Regions from separate parts of the Terrabacter sp. 2RAF25 genome, predicted to be linked through region 3. Evidence: riboswitches for the same ligand, from Rfam matches in the RefSeq annotation. Region 3 holds a riboswitch; each other region holds the start of a gene.
What was found. Region 3 has a riboswitch for S-adenosylmethionine ahead of AB4091_RS09615 (aminotransferase class V-fold PLP-dependent enzyme). Riboswitches for the same ligand answer to the same signal wherever they lie in the genome.
Positions count from the first base shown of each region.

Region 1: it holds a riboswitch for S-adenosylmethionine, as region 3 does, so the genes downstream of both, AB4091_RS13110 (putative leader peptide) here and AB4091_RS09615 (aminotransferase class V-fold PLP-dependent enzyme) in region 3, are expected to answer to the same signal.
Region 2: it holds a riboswitch for S-adenosylmethionine, as region 3 does, so the genes downstream of both, metX (homoserine O-acetyltransferase MetX) here and AB4091_RS09615 (aminotransferase class V-fold PLP-dependent enzyme) in region 3, are expected to answer to the same signal.

Region 1 covers NZ_JBFRGJ010000004.1:272,124-276,131, forward strand. The annotation lists gene AB4091_RS13095 (ABC transporter substrate-binding protein) at 1-179, opposite strand, end outside; gene AB4091_RS13100 (amino acid ABC transporter ATP-binding protein) at 267-1,028, opposite strand; gene AB4091_RS13105 (amino acid ABC transporter permease) at 1,025-2,038, opposite strand; gene AB4091_RS13110 (putative leader peptide) at 2,199-2,282, opposite strand; SAM riboswitch class IV at 2,317-2,429, opposite strand; gene AB4091_RS13115 (DNA-binding protein) at 2,738-2,929, shown strand; gene AB4091_RS13120 (2'-5' RNA ligase family protein) at 2,937-3,479, shown strand; gene AB4091_RS13125 (hypothetical protein) at 3,510-3,665, opposite strand; gene rpsA (30S ribosomal protein S1) at 3,965-4,008, opposite strand, start outside.
Region 2 covers NZ_JBFRGJ010000008.1:305,845-309,852, reverse strand. The annotation lists gene metX (homoserine O-acetyltransferase MetX) at 1-1,208, opposite strand, end outside; SAM riboswitch class IV at 1,223-1,337, opposite strand; gene AB4091_RS19150 (DUF4192 domain-containing protein) at 1,447-2,763, opposite strand; gene AB4091_RS19145 (YkvA family protein) at 2,899-3,423, opposite strand; gene AB4091_RS19140 (EcsC family protein) at 3,518-4,008, opposite strand, start outside.
Region 3 covers NZ_JBFRGJ010000003.1:141,082-145,089, reverse strand. The annotation lists gene AB4091_RS09620 (endonuclease/exonuclease/phosphatase family protein) at 1-473, shown strand, start outside; gene AB4091_RS09615 (aminotransferase class V-fold PLP-dependent enzyme) at 551-1,936, opposite strand; SAM riboswitch class IV at 1,973-2,098, opposite strand; gene AB4091_RS09610 (DNA translocase FtsK 4TM domain-containing protein) at 2,312-4,008, shown strand, end outside.

The DNA of each region.
Region 1 (4,008 bases), on a different contig from region 3:
GAGGTGTTGACTCCGGCCGCCGCTGCGGACGGGCTGAGGGCAGCGGCGCCGGCTCCGGCGCCGGACGAGCTCGCCTCGGCGGCGCCGGAGCAGGCGGCGAGCGCGACGACACCGGTGAGCGCGAGGGCGGTGACGGCATACGTGGTCGGACGGCGGACGGTGTGCGGGCGTGCGGACATGAGGTCTCCTCTCGGCACCCGTGTCGGGTGCGAGTCAGCTGGGTGGCCGCGAGGCGGCCGGAGGGGTGGGTGTGGGTGGCGCGGGTGTCAGAGGACGCGGTCGATGAAGGCGCGGGTGCGCTCGTGGCGCGGCTGGTCGATGACCTGGCTCGGGGGCCCCTGCTCGACGACGCGTCCCTCGTCGAGGAAGACGACCGTGTCGGCGACCTCGCGGGCGAAGCCGATCTCGTGGGTCACGACGACGAGGGTGGCGCCGTCACGGGCGAGCTCCTTGATGACGGCGAGCACCTCCCCCACGAGCTCGGGGTCGAGCGCCGAGGTCGGCTCGTCGAAGAGGATGACGTCGGGCTGCAGGGCCAGGGCGCGCGCGATCGCCACGCGCTGCTGCTGGCCTCCCGACAGCTGCCGGGGGTAGGCGGCGGCCCTGTCTCCCAATCCGACCCGGTCGAGCAGGGCGCGCGCCTCGGACTCCACCTCGTCGCGACGGCGACGCTGCGCCGAGACCGGCGCCTCCACGACGTTGTCCAGCACGGTCAGGTGCGGGAAGAGGTTGAAGTTCTGGAACACGAAGCCGATGCGGCTGCGCTGGCGCAGCACCTCACGCTCGGGCAGCTCGTGGAGGCGCTCTCCCACCTGGCGGTAGCCGATGAGGGCGCCGCCCACCCGCACCTGCCCGCGGTCCACCTTCTCGAGGTGGTTGATGGTGCGCAGGAGGGTCGACTTGCCGGAGCCGGACGGGCCGAGGATGACGGTGACCGTGCCTTCGGCGAGCTCGAGGTCGACGTCGTCGAGCACACGGTTCGGGCCGAACGACTTCGTGACGCCGCGGAGGTCGACGACGGCGGTCATCGGGCCACCCCCTCGACGGTCGAGCCGTCGGTGCGCGAGGTCGAGGTCGCGAAGGCGGCCCAGCGGGAACGCAAACGCCGCAACGGCGTCGGCGGCAGCGTGCGTGAGCTTCCGCGGGCGAAGTGGCGCTCGACGTAGTACTGGCCGATCGACAGCAGCGTGGTGAGGATGATGTACCAGACCGTCGCGACGAGCAGCAGCGGCACGACCCTCGAGTTGCGGCCGTAGATCACCTGCACCTGGTAGAAGAGCTCGGGGATCGCGAGCACCGACACGATCGAGGTGCCCTTGAAGAGGCTGATGACCTCGTTGGCGGCGTTCGGCAGGATCGAGCGCATCGCCTGGGGCAGCACGATGCGGAGAAACTGTCGGCGGCGCGGGATGCCGAGGGCCGAGGCGGCCTCGCGCTGGCCCTCGTCGACCGAGAGGATGCCACCCCGGATGATCTCCGCAGCGTACGCCGCCTGGTGCAGGGCGAGGCCGAGCACTGCGGCACCGAGCACCCCGAAGAGGTCGTTCGTCGCGACGCTGCCGAACGACGGCCCGAACGGCAGGCCGAACGAGACGGTCTGGTAGAGGTAGGCGATGTTGAACCAGAAGAGCAGCTGGACGATCAACGGGATGGACCGGAACGCCCAGATGTAGGCCCAAGCGACCGATCGTAGAAAAGCATTGGGAGACAAGCGCATCGCGGCCAGCGCGACGCCGAGGACGAAGCCGGCGACGGTTCCGAGGACCGTGAGCTGGATCGTCGTGCCCAGCGCCTTGATGACGGTCTCGGTCGCGAAGTAGCGGGCGAAGGTGGGCCAGTCCCAACCGGGGTTGGTGGCCAAGCCGTTGACGAACATCGCGACGAGCACGGCGACGGCCGCGACGCCGACCCACGTCCAGGGGTTGCGACGCGGCACGACGGTCAGGGCAGGGGCGGTGGCGGGGCGGAGTGGTGCCGGTGGGGCTGCCGTGGGCGGCGGGTCCGTGGCGAGTGGGCGCACGGCCGAGGTGGTGGACACGGTTGGTCTCCTGAAGGTGCGTCGGAGGGCCCGTCGGCCGCTCGGGCGAGCGGGCGGGCAGGGTCATTCGGTTGCGGCGCAGCGGCTGGGCGGGGTCACCGCGCGTGGCCGGGCACCGGGGAGGCCGGCCGAGGTGCTCGGCGGCCGCGTCGGTCCGTCGTCAGCGACGACAGAGCGCGCTGGACACACGGAGCAGGTCGACGTGACGACGCAGCACCAGTCGGGTGCTCGTGGTGCGCGCCATGACGGCTCCTCGGGTCCTGAACCCGATCACCTCGAGTCCGCGCTTGCCGTCGCCACTTGGCGATGGCCTGGTCCTCACCCGGAGCACCCCGCCGCGGAGGAGGGTTGCTGTCCAGCGAGCCGGGGCTTTGCGCTGGAACTCTTGACCTGTCGATGACACTACGAACCCTCCCCGAGGCCGTCAATCGGGCCAAGCGGCCGTTTCGTATCGATTGGAGCAATGCCGATCTCGAGCCGTCGAGTGCGAGTCCGACTGTGGCGCATGGCTTTTCGTCTCCATCGCCGCGCCCTTCCCGGATCTAATTCCTAGCAAATCAGTCGGAAATAGGTTGTGGTCCTTCTTGCATCTTGAGACACCGCGCCCGCGGCGGGTGGCACGGAAACCCACATCGTCGCTTCGCGCAGTCGGACGCCAGGTGTCCGGACGGTCAGGGCGAAGCCTCGTACCATCGGTACATGCCTGACGACGGCCTGCCCAAGATCGGCGCACCGGCCACCCGCGCCCTGTCCTCGATCGGCGTGACACGACTCGACCAGCTCGTCGACCACGACGAGAGCGAACTGCTCACCCTGCACGGCTTCGGCCCGCGAGCACTGCGCATCCTCGAGGAGGCGCTCGACGCGGCCGGCCTGTCCCTGCGCTCGTAGTCAGCTCATGACCTCCGACACTTCGGCCGAGTCCGCGCTGCTGCTCGCCATCCCGGCGGCCGAGCCCGCGGTGGCCCGGCACCGGGAGCGTCACGACCTCTCGGCCCGCATGGGCGTCCCGGCCCACGTCACGGTGGCCTACCCCTTCAAGCCCTGGGCGCTCGTCGAGGACGGCGACCTGTCGGCTCTCGCGGCGCTGTGCCGCGCGACGCCCGCGCTGGATCTCATGTTCTCGAGGACGGGGTGGTTCGGCGACGACGTCCTCTTCCTCGAACCCGATGACCTGGGGTCCATCGTCGCCCTCACCCGTCGCGTCGAACGGGCCTTCCCCGACTACCCCATCTACGGCGGCGTTTTCGACGATCTCCACCCCCACCTGACGGTCGGTCACGGCAGCGGCGTCGCCGCACTACGCGCCATCGAGCAGGAGCTGGCGTCACAGCTCCCGCTGTCGCAGGTCGTCGACCGGCTGCAGCTCTGGAGCGGACCACCGCTGGCCAGCGCCACTCCGGGCTGGCGGCTCATGCGGTCCTTCCCGCTCGGCGGCTGAGGCAGCGGCGGGACCGTCAGCAGGGTCCCGTCATGACCAGGGGTTGTCGGCCTTGTCGCGCATCCGCTTCGTCCAGGCCAGCTCCTGCTTGCCGCACCGCTGACAGACCAGCATCTCCGTGTCACCCGGCTTCCGCCGGAACTGGTGCCACCCCATGATGTGGCAGGACAGGGGCCAGATCTTCACAGCCCGATTCTCCTCCCGGGCCCTCGGCCCCGTCAGGGTTTTGCGCCCCTGGGCCTATCCCTCGACGAGGTCACCCGGAAGAACGTCGACAAGCTCGCGGACCGGCACGCGTCTCGCGCGGTGCGCAGGGCGGCGCGCTGGAAGTCATTGCACTCCATCGCGCCACGCTGTCCGTCAGCGCCGGCGCAGCCGAACCGCCCCGTCGGCGAGCACGCCATCCTCGTGGGGACGCCCGCCTGGACGCACGAGAGCCCCGGACCGTGGTGGTCCGGGGCTCTCGTGTCAGGCGACGACTGGCGTCAGTTGCCCGTCAGCTTCTCGCGAAGCGCCGCAAGCGCCTCGT
Region 2 (4,008 bases), on a different contig from region 3:
CCCACCTGGTCCTCCTCGATGAGGAAGCCGTCGTGCCCGAACGCCGACGTGATGTGCTCGCGGTGCGAGCGAGGCAGCGCCGCATGGAGGTCGTCCGAGAGGCGCGGCGGGTAGAGCCGGTCGGTGTCGACGGACACGATGGTGCAGTCAGCCTCGACGCTCGCCAGGGCCGCCGCGACACCACCGCGGTCGCGGCCGACGTCGTGCGAGTTCATCGCCTCGGTGAGGACGACGTACGAGTTGGCGTCGAAGCGGCGCGCGAGCTTGCCGGCATGGTGGTCGAGGTAGGACTCGACGGCGAACCTGCCCCGGTCGCCGGCACGCAACGGGTCCTCACCCAGCTGCGCCTCGCGCCCGAAGCGCTCGTCGAGCTCGCTCTCGGTGCGATAGGTGATGTGGGCGATACGGCGCGCGAGGCCGAGCCCTACATCGGGGCGACGGTCGCCGGCGTAGTAGTCGCCGCCGGCGAAGTCGGGGTCGTTGCGGATCGCGAGCAGCTGTGGCTGGCACCAGGCGATCTGGTCGGCGGTCGCGTAGGCGGTCGACGCGAGGACGATGCACCGGTCGACGTCGTTGGCATGCGTGACGGCCCACTCGATGGCGCGCATGCCCCCCATCGATCCGCCGACGACAGCCGCCAGTCGGCGGATGCCCAGGTGGTCGAGCAGGGCCCGCTCGGCCGCCACCTGGTCTCGCACGGTGACGTACGGGAAACGGCTTCCCCAGGCCCGCCCGTCGGGGGCGGGGCTGGAGGGACCGGTGCTGCCCTGGCAGCCCCCGAGCACGTTGGCGGCGACGACGAACCACTCGTCGGGGTCGACCGTGCGACCCGCGCCGATGAGGGAGTTCCACCAACCCGGCGAGGCGTGACCGTCGCCGGCCTCACCGACCACGTGGCTGTCGCCGGTGAGGGCGTGCTCCACGAGGATGACGTTGTCTCCGGCCTCGTTGAGCCGGCCCCACGTCTCGTACGCGATGCGGACGTCGGGCACCGCTCCCCCGCGCTCGAGCTCCACGTCGCCGATGTCCGCGAACTGGCGGTGGCCCACGTGGTCACCGTCACGCCACGCGCCGTCCGGGCGCTGTCGTCGGAACGGCTCGTCGTGCGCAGGTTCGTGCCCGACCGGACGAGACCCGCCCGCGAGCTCAGCGCCCGGGGCCGGGCGCGCGAGACGACGCGTGCTCTGCTTCCGGTGCGTAACGGTCATCGAGGCACTCCTGGTGTTCGCGCTTGCGCACACCCGCGGCGGGTGCGGCCAGGTCTTCACCCGGGGCACCCCACCGCGACGGAGGGTTGCCGACCAGCGAGCCGGGGCTTGTCGCTGGTACTCATGACCTTCGCCCACCATAACCGAGGGCCGCACCGCAGCAGACCCTCTGGTCCACGACATGGGACGCCCCAGCGCGGGAGCGCGAGCGAGCCCCGTGGGGTCGCGGACGCACCACCTAGGCACACGCCGGAGGTCGGAGCCCGACGTCGAGCGACTGCCGGACGAGCAGGCTCAGACAGTGGTCTGGCTCGAGGTCGAGCGCCCTGTCGGCCGCGACGCCGGCACGGGCCCCGTCACCGCACCACCACGCGAGCGACGCGACGACGGACAGCAGCGGCGCGGCATGGGCCGCCGGCGTCATGCGGCAGACCACTTCGAGCCGCGAGAGCAGCAGGCGCGGTGCTGCTGCATCGTCCCAGTCGTCCCAGCCACCGTCGAGCGCGCTCGGCGCGAGTGCGTCGTCTCGTACCTCCGAGTCACCGTCGAGGTCGTTCATCCACTCGGCCATACTGCCGCGCCCGGCACCAGACGAGAAGGCGGAGGCGGGCGACGCGGGTGCCGATGCCGAACCCGCAACGGCCGAGGAGCGGACGTGCAGATCGGGGCCGAGGAAGACCTCCAGCATGGCGACCAGCTCGTCGGGGAACGACTCCAGCGACACCGAGCCCGGGCAGAGCCAGCCCACGACGGCGTCACGGAACTCCACGTCACGCAGGGGTCCGACGACCGCCGGGAGCCAGTGCTCCAGCCCGAAGCCCTCGATCTCGCCGTGCAGCAGGCCGCTCCAGGCGACGAGCGCGTCGTTCACGAGGAACTGTCTCGCCGACAGGTCACCACCGTCGAGGACACTGAGACCGGCGTCAGCGGGCCGGCGCCTCCAACCCGACCTGCGCGACCGGGCAGCCTCCGGGCCCGGCACGGAACCCGAGATCGAGCCGCCGGCATCTGCGTAGCGGCGTTGCCAGTCGTCGATGGCTGCGACCGTCAGGGCATGGCGCGGGGCGCCCGCGTCGAGAGGTTCGACCAGTCGGGCCAGGCAGGCTCGGTCGGGAAGCACGGAGTGGCCCAGGGCGACGTAGCTCGCGACGGCAGGCACGTCCGCCTGCTCGGGCAGCAGCCACCCCTCGTCGGGGCAGCAGTCGCACCCGACCGAGCGCCACCTCCCGCCGCGGACGACGAGCCGTTCGCGCACGACGACACCTGCCCGCTCGAGACCCTCGACGAGCTCCTCGAGGAGGGGCAGCGACTGGTCGGGCTCGTCCTCGAAGCCGACGACGGCCACCGACGAGGGCTTCCCGTCGAGGACGGTCGGCAGCAGCTGGGGAGCGGACTCGGTCGCGACCGGATGGTCGACGGCGTCCTGGCGGGCCACGAGTCCGAGCCGCTTGCCGTGGAAGCACACGACGACGACGCTGCGCTCGGGCTGGAATCCGAGGTGGAAGGGGATGATGGTCAGCAGCTCAGCTGGCCCTGACAATGAGATCTTCGGCATGGATCGAGCGTGGTCGCGCCGGCCACACGCCGACAGGCCCCCGGGCAGGCCTGTGGACCAAGGCCGCTCGGCCCGAGGGGGTGTGGATCGCCACCGGCACCCGGGCTGGAGGAGCGGTCGTCGCAGGCTCGAGAGTCAGCGCTCCAGACGCTTGCGCACCGACTCGAGCACATAGTCCGTCGCGGCCTGGCGCACACCCTCGGGCAGGCTCACGCGCTCGGACCGCCCCGGATCCGTGCGCGATCCGGCGACGCGCCCCGGCGCGGCAGCCCCCGTGGTGTCGCGGTCGCGGCGCATCCCGTCGCTGACGCCGCCCGCCCGGACAGGCACGTCACGGGCCTCCCACGCGAGGAAACGGTCGGTCTCCTCGAGGAGGACCTTGATGGCCCACGTGATCACGACGGCGTCGTCGGCCGCCCCCAGCACGGGGAGCACCGCCTCGGGCAGCAGGTCGACGGGAGACACGACGTACGCGACCGCTGCACCGACGAGGCCGAGGCGCCGCACGGTCGTGCCGGCATACGTGCCGTCGAGAGTGGACCGCACGAGGCGCGGCACCGCCTGCGCCCGCTGCGCGAGGCCCGGAGCGCCGGGTCGTGAGGAGGCACGCACGACGGACGCGACGGTCGCGGCCATCTTGATGCGGGACGGGGTCTTCATGCCCGGCCCAACGAGCGGGTCAGCGACGCGATTCCCCCACGCCGCGGGCGTTGCGAAACAGTGATGTGCGCGCCGCTCGCACGGGTGCGGCCGCTCAACGGCCGAAGGTCGCGACGGGCGGGAACTCCTTGGCCGCCTGCTTGCCGATGCGCCCGAGCATGTAGACGTCGACGCCGGCGCCGATCAGTCCCCCGACGAGGGGTACGGCGCGCCCGAGCTTCGCGAACGTGCCCTGCCCGATGCGACCGAGCAGCCGGAAACCGACGGCCTTGTTGAGCACCATGAGGGCGGGTGCGGGCAGACGCTCGAAGGCGAGCGAGGACAGCTTGCCGCCCGCGACCTGGAGCCCGGCCTTCTTCAGCAGGTCGTCGCTGTCGGCCCCCGCAAGGGTGAGCAGGACCGCCGAACGGATCTCCGGCTGGTCGATGTCGTAGCCGCGCACCTTCGCGGTGGCGGCCGTCAGGCGCGTGCCCAGCAGGTAGAACTCGAGGATGTTGGCGGGCAACGAGACCGGCATGGTGAAGAACCCACCGAGCCCCGTCGCGAAACCGCCGACGGCTCCGAGCTGGCGGTGGTCGCGCATCA
Region 3 (4,008 bases):
GCTATCCGCTCTCGGTGCGCAACGCCGGCACCGACCCTGCGGTCGAGGACACCCCGAGCGCCCAGCCGGAGCTCGACGTCACGGCGCCGAACGGGACCGTGCGCCTCAAGGTCGCGCACCCGACAGCGCCCCTGCGTGGTGACACCGTCGAGTGGCGCGCCGGGCTGAGGGCGCTCCAGACCTGGAAGGAGCGCCTCGACGGCGACGAGCTCGTCGTGATGGCCGGTGACTTCAACGCGGACTACGGGCACCCCGGCCTGAGAGACCTCGCCCAGGGGCTCGAGGACGCGCAACGCACCGACGGCCAGGGCTGGGTGCGCACCTGGCCTTTCGCAGGCAACCGTCTCCCGGCCTTCGTGCAGCTCGACCACCTGCTGAGTCGCGGCCTGACTGTCGTCTCCGCCGGGCAGGTCGCGATCAACCGGGCTGACCACGCCGCGGTCTGGGCCAGCTACTCGCTACCGAAGCGCTGAGCGCACCGGGGCCAGGTCAGTCGGCCGGCCGGGCCCGGCCCCGGCCCCGGCAGGGTGGCCAGGTCGCCGACCGAAGGTCACCAGGGACGCTCGACCTCGACGTCGCGTGGGTCGGGGCCGTCGACGGCCCATCCCGAGTCGGACAGCGTCCAGTCGGCCGACGGGCCGTGCTCCACGAGCCCCGCGACGGCCGAGACGAGACGCTCGACGCCCTCGAGCGTCGAGCCGAGACCGATGCTCGCGCGAACGGCGGTGCCCGACCTCTCGCCCCACGGGTCGTCGAGGAGCTCGTCGACGAGCAGGTGGGCGCAGAACTTGCCGTCGCGCACTCCGATGCCATGCTCTACCGAGAGCACCTGCGAGACGAGCGAGGAGTCCCAGCCGTCGATGGTGAACGCGACGACGCCGACGCGGTCGTGGCCCTCGCCGAAGATGGAGAGCACCTCGACGCCGGGGACCTCGTCGAGGCCGGCGCTCAGGCGCTCGAGCAGCTGCGCCTCGTGGGCCTCGATGACCTCGCGGTGGCGGCTGATCGTCGCACACGCGGCGGCGAGGGCGATCGCGCCGATCACGTTGGGGCTGCCGCCCTCGTGGCGGGCGGGGCCGGTGGCCCACGTCGTGCCCTCCTCGGTGACCGAGCGCGTCGCGCCGCCGCCGAGCAGGTAGGGGTTGCCGGCGTCGAGCCAGTCGGAGCGCCCGGCCAGCACGCCTGTGCCGTAAGGGGCGTACGTCTTGTGGCCCGAGAAGGCGACGTAGTCGGCGTCCCAGCCCGCGAGGTCGATGGTGCGGTGGGCCGAGAGCTGGGCGGCGTCGACGGCGATGCGGGCGCCGTGGGCGTGGGCCAGCGCCGCGAAGCGCTCGACGGGCCACACCTCGCCCGTGACGTTCGAGGCAGCCGTGAGCACGACGAGGCGGTGGCGCGACGGGTGGTCGTCGAGGGCCTCCTCGAGCAGGGCGTGCGCGTCCTCGACCGTCTGCGGCACCGGCAGGCGCACGGTGCGGAACCGCCCCCAGGGCAGCAGGGTCGAGTGGTGCTCGGTGCCGAAGACGAAGACGGTCGTGCGACTCGGCAACGCCTTGCTCAGCAGCGCCCACGAGTCGGTGGTCGTACGCGTGAAGATGACCGAGTCGTCTTCGCGGGCGCCGACGAACGCGGCCACCTCGGCGCGGGCCTGCTCGTACCAGGCGCTCGTCAGGCGTGAGGCGAAGCCGGCCCCCCGGTGCACGGAGGAGTACGTCACCAGGGCCCGGTCGACGGCGGCCTTGACGGTCTCGAGCGCGGGCGTCGAGGCGGCGTGGTCGAGGTTCGCGTATGCCGTGTCGCCGCGCAGCGTCGGGACGCGGAGCCCCGCGCCGACGACCGCCGGCAAGGAGGCGGCCTCGGGGACGACGTGCAGCGCGCGCGTCCGGACGATGGGGGCGGGGGTGCCACCACAGAGTGAGGTGCTGGGAAGAACCGACATGGGAGTGCTCCAGGGGCCAGGGACCCACCGGATGCAGGTCCGCGCTTGCCGACCCGGATCACACGAGCTCATCGGGGTCGACCTGGTCGTCACCCGGAGCACCCCACCGCGGAGGAGGGTTGCTGGCCAGCGAGCCGGGGCTTGTCACTGGCACTCATGACCTGGCATCGAAGATAGGCGGGCGCTCGCTGTGTGTCCACCCTCCGGTCCACAGGTGTCGGCATCTGAGACGCGTCGTCGACCAGGCGGGCCGGTGGCGACAGGGTGATCTTGGTGTCAGCGCCCCTTCCGGGAACCCCGGCTGCCGTCGTGCCGATGTGCCCTGTTGCGCGTGTGACGCGTGAGTTCAGAGGTGCCTTGACGTACGGTGCGACCATGGGGTCACGTCCGTCCAGCAGCCAGCGCTCGAGCACCGCCGCGGCCACCCGCGCCAAGGGGGCGACCGGCAGCGCCTCGTCACGCCCACCCGCTGCCCGCTCGACCCGCCCCGCGCAGCGCAAGCCTGCCGCGCGCAAGCCGCCGGCGAAGGCCGCCTCCAAGACCCGTGACGGCGGGCTCCCCTTCCCGCTCAGCGCCATGCGGAGCACCTGGATGGGTGTCTCGCACATGGCCGGGGGAGCGGTCCGACGCGTCGGCCACAGCGCCGCCGACCTCGAGCCCGAGCACCGCCGCGACGGCATCGGCTTCGCACTGCTCGCCCTCGCCGTCGTCGTCGCGGCCCGCGAGTGGTGGGGCGTCGCCGGTTCGTTCGGCCAGGTCGTCCACGCGATCTTCGCGGGCACGTTCGGCCGGGTCGCGTATGCCGTCCCGCTCGTCCTGCTGGCCCTCGGCCTCCGCATGCTCCGCGCCCCCCAGGACGAGGCGACGACCAACCGCATCGTCGTCGGCACCGTCGCGCTCACCTTCGCCGCCTGCGGTCTCGCGCACCTGGCCGACGGCATCCCCAACCCGCCAGACGGGGCCGACGGCATGCGCGCCGCCGGCGGCATCCTCGGCTTCCTCGCCTCGAGCCCCCTCGCGGCCGCCGTGTCGCCCTACGGCGCGCTCGTGCTGCTGGTCCTGCTGGGCATCTTCGGCCTGCTCGTCATCACGGCGACGCCCGTCAACCTGATCCCGGCGCGCCTGCGTCAGCTCAAGGCACTCGTCATCGACCGGGGCCACCACGACACCGACGTCGAGCCCCACGCCGGCGACGACGCACCGGCAGCCGCGGTCAAGCGGGCGCGGCGCAAGGCCGTCGACCTGTCCGACCGCGACGGCGACGAGGCCTTCCGTCAGGCCGCGCAGAAGGGCGCCGACGACGACGAGCCGACCACGCGCCTGCGTCCCGGCGAGAAGCGCCCGACCGCTCCGGGCGTGCTGGCGCCGCGGCCGTCCGGCGAGAAGGCCATCGACGCGACCGACCCGAAGACACTCGGTGCCCCCGACACGAGCAAGGTGGGGCCCAAGGCCGAGCTCATCCCGCCGCCCATGTCCGACCTGCCTGCCCGCGTCGAGCAGCTGAGCCTCGGCGGCGACATCACCTACCAGCTGCCCGACCACTCGATGCTGACGCCCGGGCCGCCGCACAAGACCCGCAGCGAGACCAACGACCGCGTCGTCGAGTCGCTGACCAACGTCTTCGACCAGTTCGACATCGACGCCGCCGTCACCGGGTTCACCCGTGGACCGACCGTCACGCGCTACGAGGTCGAGCTCGGCTCGGGCACCAAGGTCGAGCGCGTCACCGCCCTCTCCAAGAACATCGCGTATGCCGTCGCCTCGGCCGACGTGCGCATCCTCAGCCCCATCCCGGGCAAGTCGGCCATCGGCATCGAGATCCCCAACCTCGACCGCGAGAACGTCTCGCTCGGCGACGTGCTGCGCAGCAACACGGCCCGAACCAACGAGCACCCGATGGTCATGGGCGTCGGCAAGGACGTCGAGGGCGCGTACGTCATCGCCAACCTCGCGAAGATGCCGCACCTGCTCGTCGCCGGCGCCACCGGCTCCGGCAAGTCGAGCTTCGTGAACTCGATGATCACCTCGATCCTCATGCGCTCGACGCCCGAAGAGGTGCGCCTCATCCTCGT